One region of the Pseudomonas cavernae genome, then DNA from elsewhere that is predicted to be linked to it. Evidence: predicted binding sites of a transcription regulator. Region 1 holds the regulator's gene; the other holds the start of a gene.

Region 1 (4,408 bases):
GTGGCCAACACCGGCGCCGACACCGCCATCGACTTCTATGCGGTCAACGCCCGCACCGTGCAGTATCAGGCCGACGGCAAACTGCATTACGAGATGACCGGGACCAAGATCGAGCACCTCAAGGCTAGCGATGTCAGCCTAGTGTCCCAGCCGGACCTGCAACTCTACCGTGGCACGCCATTGCCCTGGCACGTGCGCAGCGAGCGCGCCGAAGTGTCACCCAACGGTCAGGAGGTCGAACTGATCGATGCCGTACGCGTCGAACGCACCGACGCTAAGGGTCGCCCGACCATCATTACCACCAGCCGCATGACCGTGTTCCCCGACAAGGAATATGCGCAGACCCAGCAAGCCGTTAGAATCGAGGCCGCCAACGGGGTGACCACGGCTAATGGAATGAAAGCGTATTTGAAAGACAGCCGGGTGCTCCTGCTGTCCAACGTAAGAGGCCAGCATGAGGTTCGTTAACCAGTTCTCCCTCCGCACCCTGCCCCTGCTCTTCAGCCTGGGTGCCACCATTGCGAGCACCAGCGCCTGGGCACTACCGACCGACCGCGAACAGCCGATCCGCGTGCAGGCCGACAGCGCCGAGTTGGACGACAAGCAAGGCGTCGCGGTGTACCGTGGCGGCGTGATCATCACTCAGGGCAGCATGAAGATCACCGGCGACACGGTGACCATCACCCAGACCGCCGAAGGCGACATCGACGTGTTCACCTCGGTGGGCAAACCGGCCTACTACGAGCAGAAACCGGAGGTCGACAAGGAAATCGTCAAGGCCTATGGCCTGACCATCCAGTACTTCGCCAGCAAGGACCGCATCGTCCTGATCGACCAGGCCAAGGTGATTCAGGAAGGCAACACCTTCGAGGGCGAGAAGATCGTCTATGACACCCAGCGCCAGATCGTCAACGCCGGCCGCGCCACGGGCACCAACGTGACCACCCCGCGCCCGCGCATCGACATGGTCATCCAACCGAAGAAAAAACCCGCCGACCAGCAGGCGCCGCAGTAATGGCCACCCTGAAAGCCCAGCACCTGGCAAAAAGCTACAAAGGCCGCCAGGTTGTCCGCGACGTCAGCCTGTCGATCGAAAGTGGGCAGATCGTCGGCCTGCTCGGCCCCAACGGCGCCGGCAAGACCACCTGCTTCTACATGATCGTCGGCCTGGTCGGCGCCGATCAGGGCCGTGTGCGCATCGATCAACAGGACGTCACCCACCTGCCCATGCATGGCCGCGCACGCGCCGGGATTGGCTACCTGCCGCAGGAAGCCTCGATTTTTCGCAAGCTGTCAGTCGCCGACAACATCATGGCGATCCTAGAAACCCGCCAGGACCTCGACCGCGCCGGACGACGCAAGGAGTTGGAAAACCTGCTGCAGGAATTCCACATCAGCCATATCCGCGACAACCTCGGCATGAGCCTGTCTGGCGGCGAGCGCCGGCGCGTAGAAATTGCCCGCGCCCTGGCCACCGCCCCGAAGTTCATCCTCCTCGACGAACCCTTTGCCGGCGTCGACCCCATTTCGGTTGGCGACATCAAGCAGATCATCCACCACCTCAAGGCCAAAGGCATTGGCGTCCTGATCACCGATCACAACGTACGGGAAACCCTGGATATCTGTGAGACGGCCTACATCGTCAACGATGGCCAATTGATCGCCGAGGGCGATGCCGAGACGATCCTGGCCAACCAATTGGTGAAAGAAGTCTACCTGGGTCACGAATTCCGCCTGTAGTACGGCCGGTGCGCGACAAGGCGGCAGTAGACTAGGAAAACGCCTAAGGATCAGGCATATAATTTGCTTCCTGACGGCACCCCGGCGCCCCGTAGTGGATGGCGCCTCGGCGCCGGCGAATAAGGTACTAAGCCCTCTGCCATGAAACCATCGCTAGTCCTTAAGATGGGCCAGCAGCTGACGATGACACCGCAGCTGCAACAAGCCATCCGCCTCCTCCAGCTGTCGACCCTGGATCTGCAACAAGAGATTCAGGAAGCCCTGGAATCGAACCCGATGCTCGAACGCCAGGAAGATGGCGACGACTTCGACAATGCCGATCCACTGGCCGATGGCGCCGACACTCCGAGTGCTCCCGCCGAGCAGAGCGAGTCCTTCGCGGAAAGCAGCTACCAGGAAGTCAACTCATCGGTCGACAACTTGGAGGAAGGCGAATGGAACGAACGCATCCCCAGCGAACTGCCCGTCGACACCGCCTGGGAAGACATCTACCAGACCAGCGCCAGCAGCCTGCCCAGCAACGATGATGACGAGTGGGACTTCACCACCCGCACCTCGTCCGGCGAAAGCCTGCAAACCCACTTATTGTGGCAGCTCAACCTGGCGCCGATGTCCGACAAGGACCGCCTGATCGCCGTCACCCTGATCGACTGCATCAACGACCAGGGCTATCTGGAGGAAAGCCTGCAGGAAGTGCTCGAAGCCTTCGACCCGGAGCTGGACATCGAACTGGACGAAGTGGAAGCGGTGCTGCATCGCATCCAGCAATTCGAGCCGGCCGGCATCGGCGCGCGCGACCTGCGCGAATGCCTGCTCCTGCAACTACGCCAGCTGTCGGCCAAGACCCCCTGGCTGAGCGAGGCCCAGCGCCTGGCCGGCGACTACCTCGACCTGCTCGGCGGCCGCGACTACAGCCAGTTGATGCGCCGCATGCGCCTCAAGGAAGACGAGCTGCGTCAGGTCATCGAGCTGATCCAGAGCCTCAACCCGCGCCCCGGCTCGCAGATCGAGTCGAGCGAGGCGGAATACGTGGTGCCCGACGTCATTGTGCGCAAACATAACGACCGCTGGCTGGTGGAGCTGAACCAGGAAGCCATGCCGCGCCTGCGGGTCAACCCGCAATACGCCAGTTTCGTGCGCCGCGCCGATGCCAGCGCCGACAACACCTTCATGCGCAATCAGCTGCAGGAAGCACGCTGGTTCATCAAGAGCCTGCAAAGTCGCAACGAGACGCTGATGAAGGTCGCCACCCAGATCGTCGAACATCAGCGTGGCTTCCTCGACTATGGCGACGAGGCGATGAAGCCGCTGGTGCTGCACGACATCGCCGAAGCCGTGGGCATGCACGAATCGACCATTTCCCGGGTCACCACGCAGAAATTCATGCACACGCCGCGTGGCATTTACGAGTTGAAATACTTCTTCTCCAGCCACGTCAGCACCGCCGAAGGCGGCGAATGCTCCTCCACCGCAATCCGCGCGATCATCAAAAAACTGGTCGCTGCGGAAAATGCGAAAAAGCCGTTGAGCGACAGCAAGATCGCTGGTTTACTGGAAGCACAGGGCATTCAAGTAGCCCGTCGCACCGTCGCCAAATACCGTGAATCCCTCGGAATAGCGCCTTCCAGCGAACGCAAGCGACTGATGTGACGGCAACATTGATCCAGGCCAAAGTGTTCCGGTGACAGGCCCGTTAGCCTGTTTTTACACACGGCAATAAGGAGAACGCGGTATGCAAGTCAACATCAGTGGACATCAACTGGATGTGACCGACACCCTACGCGACTATGTCGGCGAAAAACTCGGACGACTGGAGCGCCACTTCGACAAAATCACCAACGTGCAGGTCACCATGACGGTCGAGAAGCTCAGACAGAAAATCGAAGCGACCCTGCACATCGCCGGCGGCGAAGTCGTCGCCAATGCCGAACACGAAGACATGTACGCAGCAATCGATCTACTCACCGACAAGCTCGACCGCCAACTCATCAAGCACAAGGAAAAGCAGCAGGGTCGCCTGCAAGGCGCCCCGGCGCGCTGACACCATTCCCTACCCATGATTCGACTCGAGCACATCCTGACCCCCGGCCGTTCCCTGGTGAACGTGCCGGGCGGCAGTAAAAAACGTGTACTGGAACAAATCGCCAACTTGGTCGCCCGCGAATTGCCCGACCTCGATGGCCAAGATATTTTCGAAAGCCTGGTGGCCCGCGAAAAACTCGGCTCGACCGGTTTCGGCAACGGCATCGCCATCCCCCACTGCCGCCTGCCGGGCTGTGCCGCGCCAATCAGCGCGCTGCTGCGCCTGGAAGCCCCGGTCGACTTCGATGCCATCGACGGCGCACCGGTGGACCTGCTGTTCGTCCTGCTGGTACCGGAAGCGGCCACCGACGAACACCTGGAATTGCTGCGGCAGATCGCCAGCATGCTGGACCGCAGCGACGTACGTGAGCGCCTGCGCCATGCCCAGAGCAGCGACAGCCTGTATCAGGTCGTTGTGGACGTTCAGAACGGTTCCTAAGGAAGTCTCCTCATGCGCTTGATCATCGTCAGCGGCCGCTCCGGCTCAGGCAAGAGCACCGCCCTCGATGTCCTTGAGGACAACGGCTTCTACTGCATCGACAACCTGCCGGCCACCTTGCTGCCGGAACTCGCCGAACGCGCCCTG
Region 2 (4,408 bases), 670 kb from region 1:
CTGTTCAAGCGCACGCGCACTCTAACTCGCGCTGCATGCCCCCATGAAAAAGCCCGCCAAATGGCGGGCTTTTTGCTCTGCATTCGAACCTCAGATGGGCCGGCTGCCGTACTTGCTGTCCGGCTTCTTCGGCGGGTCGGCTACCACGTTGGGCTCAACTTCCTGGACCTTGCCACCGCGGGCGAGGAACTCCTGCATGGCCCGCTCCAGAGCATCGCGCTCTTTCTGCTTGGCCTCGATGCTGGGCAGTTCATCGATGTCCACCGCCGCCTTGGCTTTCTTTCCGGGTTTGACCGGCGCTTCGCCGCTGTCGTCGCTCTCATCTACCTCGGTATCGCCGTCATCGGCAGCTGCCAGCTCCTCGCCGTCGTCCTCGCCGCCACCGTCCAGTTCGTCTTGTTCCAGATCTTCGTCGCTCATGTTCAACCTCATGCCTTGCGAAAGCAGGTTAGTTATAGCCCAGCTACGTACGCTATAGAACGTCGCCGGAAAAATTCAAATGGCCTCGCCATGCAGGGTGGCGAGAACCTGACGCACTCCCGCCTGATCGCAGTGTTCGCCGAGGTAGATGCCTTGCCAGGCACCCAACGCCAGACGCCCGTCCGCCACCGGCAGGCTCAGCTGGCAGCCCAGCAGGCTGGCCTTGAAGTGCGCCGGCAGGTCGTCCGGGCCTTCGTCGTTGTGCTCGTAACCGGGAGCCTCTTGCGGCACCAGACGGTTGAAGAACCGCTCGAAGTCACGGCGCACCGCCGGATCGGCATTCTCGTTGATGCTCAGCGAGGCCGAGGTATGGCGCAGCCACAGGTGTAACAGACCGATGCGGCAAGTGCGCAGTTCCGACAGGGCCGCGACTATTTCATCGCTGATCAGGTGAAAGCCGCGCGGGCGGGCAGCCAAGCTGATCAAACGCTGCTGCCACATACCCTAGCCTCCACACCTTTGGCGCGCATTCTAGCGCGCCGTCAGAAAAAACAAAGGCCGCCGGCCAGAGCCTTTGGTCTGATTGCCCTGACCCCAACGAAAACCGTGCCTGATGGCTCCGCACAAAGCAAAACGCCCGGCAGAGCCGGGCGTTTTGGGCAAGCCGCGCGGGCTTAGAGGTTGTAGCCACGCTCGTTGTGCTGTGCCAGGTCGAGACCGACGGTCTCTTCTTCTTCGCTGATGCGCAGGCCCATCACCAGATCCAGCACTTTCAGGATCACGAAGGTGACGATGGCGGTGTAGACCACGGTGAAAGCGACGCCCTGGAACTGAGTAATGAACTGATCCAGGATGCTGTTCTCTTCCGAGTACACGGTGCCGAAGCCGCCCAGTGCCGGCGCCGCGAACACACCGGTCAGCAGCGCGCCGACGATACCGCCGATGCCGTGCACGCCGAAGGCGTCCAGGGAGTCGTCGTAGCCAAGCTTGCGCTTGAGGCTGGTGGCGCAGAAGTAGCAGATCACACCGGCGGCCAGACCGATCACCAGGGCGCCCATCGGGCCGACGGTGCCGGCAGCCGGGGTGATGGCCACCAGGCCGGCGACCACACCGGAAGCGATGCCCAGGGCGCTCGGTTTACCGTGGGTGATCCACTCGGCGAACATCCAGCTCAGCGCGGCGGCGGCGGTGGCGATCTGAGTCACCAGCATGGCCATGCCGGCGGTGCCGTTGGCCGCGACCGCGGAGCCGGCGTTGAAGCCGAACCAGCCAATCCACAGCATGGCGGCACCGATCAGGGTAAAACCGAGGTTGTGCGGCGCCATCGGGGTGGTCGGGTAGCCTTTACGCTTGCCCAACACCAGGCAGGCGACCAGGCCGGCGATACCGGCGTTGATATGCACCACGGTGCCACCGGCGAAGTCCAGCACGCCCCAGTCCCACATCAGGCCGCCGTTGCCGCTCCACACCATATGGGCAATGGGTGCATACACCAGGGTGAACCACACGGCCATGAAGACCAGCATGGCGGAGAACTTCATGCGCTCGGCAAAGGCACCGACGATCAGCGCCGGGGTGATGATCGCAAAGGTCATCTGGAAGACGATGAACACGCTTTCCGGGATGGCATAAGTCAGGCTGGCTGGCGTGACGCCGGCGAGGAAGGCTTTGGACAAGCCGCCGATGAAGGAATTGAAGTTGACGACACCCTGTTCCATACCGGTGACGTCGAAGGTGATGCTGTAGCCGTAGACGACCCACAGAATGCTGATCAGGCCGGTGATGGCGAAGCATTGCATCATCACCGACAGCACGTTCTTGGACCGCACCATGCCGCCGTAGAACAGCGCCAGGCCGGGGATGGTCATGAACAGCACGAGTGCGGTGGCGACGATCATCCACGCGGTATCGCCGCTGTTCAGCACAACCTCGTCGGCCGCCATGGCCAGGCCAGGGGTAACGAGGGACAACAGGGCTCCTAGCCCTGCGAGTTTACGCAGAGTCATATTGTTTTCTCCTGGGGCGTGGGGTTCGGCGGCTTAGATTGCGTCTGTGTCGGTTTCGCCGGTACGGATGCGGATGGCCTGTTCCAGATTGACCACGAAGATCTTGCCGTCACCGATCTTGCCGGTGTTGGCCGCCTTGGTGATGGCTTCGATGACGCGATCCAGCTGATCGTCGGCGATGGCCACGTCGATCTTCACCTTGGGCAGGAAGTCGACGACATATTCGGCGCCGCGATACAGTTCTGTGTGGCCCTTCTGCCGCCCAAAGCCTTTGACTTCAGTGACGGTAATGCCCTGCACGCCGATCTCGGACAACGACTCGCGCACGTCGTCGAGCTTGAACGGCTTGATGATGGCAGTGACTAGCTTCATGAAACTCTCTCCCGTTTTGGTGGACTTGCCCCAGGAAAAACGAACCCGGCTCAAGTCTAAGCGCAGTGTCTGGCTTTGTAACGCATCGGGCGCCCTAGCTTGGCCACTCCGACAGCAACCAATCGCTTCCGGCGAAACAGCTCCCCCGCTTCGCCTCGTGCACCGAACTGCATCAGTGCATGCGTCACAGGCGTCTAAGCAGAAACCTTGCCATGTCGACTAAAAAGAGGTTTTTCAGGCAGTTACTGGCATAGGGCCGCCCTGGTACGGCCGTACGCCGGTGAACCTCGCACAACAACGGTGCACTGCCGCCACCGAGGCTGCTCAAAAAGCGTGCAAATCCTGACCCGCTAGCCGCGTGTTACACTGCGGCGGTCATTACTGGAACCCCCGCCATGCTGCCACCCAAATCCCTGCTCGACGCCCTCAGCACCCACGCCGCGCGCCTGTTCGGCGGCGACAGCCCGTTGCCGCGCGCGGAGCTGGAAAGCCAGTTCAAGGCCCTGCTGCAGAGCGCGTTCAGCAAGCTGGATCTGGTCAGCCGCGACGAGTTCGACAGCCAGATGGCCGTGCTGGCGCGCACCCGCGCGCGCCTGGAGGCACTGGAGGCCAAGGTCGCCGAGCTGGAAGCCAAGCAGAATCCACCCGCCAGCTAATCCCTAGCCGGCGGGACTGATCAAGGAGTGATCATGTCCCTGGCCATCGTCCACAGCCGCGCACTGGTCGGCGTCGAAGCGCCGGCCGTCAGCGTCGAAGCCCATCTGGCCAACGGCCTGCCCGCACTGGCGCTGGTCGGCCTGCCGGAAACCAGCGTCAAGGAAAGCAAGGACCGCGTGCGCAGCGCGATCCTCAACTGCGGTTTCGATTTTCCGCCACGGCGCATCACCCTCAACCTGGCGCCTGCCGACCTACCCAAGGACGGCGGGCGTTTCGACCTGGCCATCGCCCTCGGCATCCTCGCCGCCAGCGGCCAGATTCCCGCCGCGGCGCTGAGCGAAAGCGAATGCCTCGGCGAACTGGCGCTGTCCGGCGCGCTGCGCCCGGTGCAGGGCGTGCTGCCGGCCGCCTTGGCCGCACGCGCGGCGGGACGCACCCTGATAGTGCCGAAAGCCAATGCCGAGGAAGCCAGCCTGGCCTCGGGACTCAGCGTACTGGCCGCCGAGCATCTGCTGGAACTGGCGGCCCACTTCAACGGCAGCCAGCCGCTCGCGCCCTATCAGGCCCAGGGCCTGTTGCGGCAGACGCCGCCCTACCCGGACCTCGCCGAGGTGCAGGGCCAGCAAGCGGCCAAGCGCGCCCTGCTGGTCGCCGCCAGTGGCGGCCATAACCTGTTGCTCAGTGGCCCGCCGGGCACCGGCAAGACCCTGCTGGCCAGCCGCCTGCCCGGCCTGCTACCGCCGCTGGACGAAACGGAAGCCCTGGAGGTCGCCGCGATCCATTCGGTGGCTATCCATGCGCCGCTGGAGGCCTGGCCGCAGCGACCGTTTCGCCAGCCGCATCACAGTGCCTCGGGGCCGGCGCTGGTCGGTGGCGGCAGCCGCCCGCAGCCGGGCGAAATCACCCTGGCGCACCAGGGCGTGCTGTTTCTCGACGAGCTGCCGGAGTTCGAC

Evidence for each region. The regulator sigma-54, encoded in region 1, starts transcription at its own class of promoters, with help from an activator protein. The targets are predictions, from matches to a motif close to ANTGGCATNNANNTTGCTNT.
Region 2: the regulator sigma-54 is predicted to act here: its motif matches at 2,994-3,013, upstream of glnK (P-II family nitrogen regulator).

The regions. Positions count from the first base shown of each region.
Region 1 covers NZ_CP032419.1:4,071,974-4,076,381, forward strand. The annotation lists gene lptC (LPS export ABC transporter periplasmic protein LptC) at 1-468, shown strand, start outside; gene lptA (lipopolysaccharide transport periplasmic protein LptA) at 455-1,015, shown strand; gene lptB (LPS export ABC transporter ATP-binding protein) at 1,015-1,740, shown strand; gene D3880_RS18545 (RNA polymerase factor sigma-54) at 1,882-3,390, shown strand; gene hpf (ribosome hibernation-promoting factor, HPF/YfiA family) at 3,473-3,781, shown strand; gene ptsN (PTS IIA-like nitrogen regulatory protein PtsN) at 3,797-4,261, shown strand; gene rapZ (RNase adapter RapZ) at 4,274-4,408, shown strand, end outside.
Region 2 covers NZ_CP032419.1:4,745,248-4,749,655, forward strand. The annotation lists gene sutA (transcriptional regulator SutA) at 91-420, opposite strand; gene D3880_RS21600 (secondary thiamine-phosphate synthase enzyme YjbQ) at 496-921, opposite strand; gene D3880_RS21605 (ammonium transporter) at 1,095-2,426, opposite strand; gene glnK (P-II family nitrogen regulator) at 2,460-2,798, opposite strand; gene D3880_RS21615 (accessory factor UbiK family protein) at 3,194-3,454, shown strand; gene D3880_RS21620 (YifB family Mg chelatase-like AAA ATPase) at 3,488-4,408, shown strand, end outside.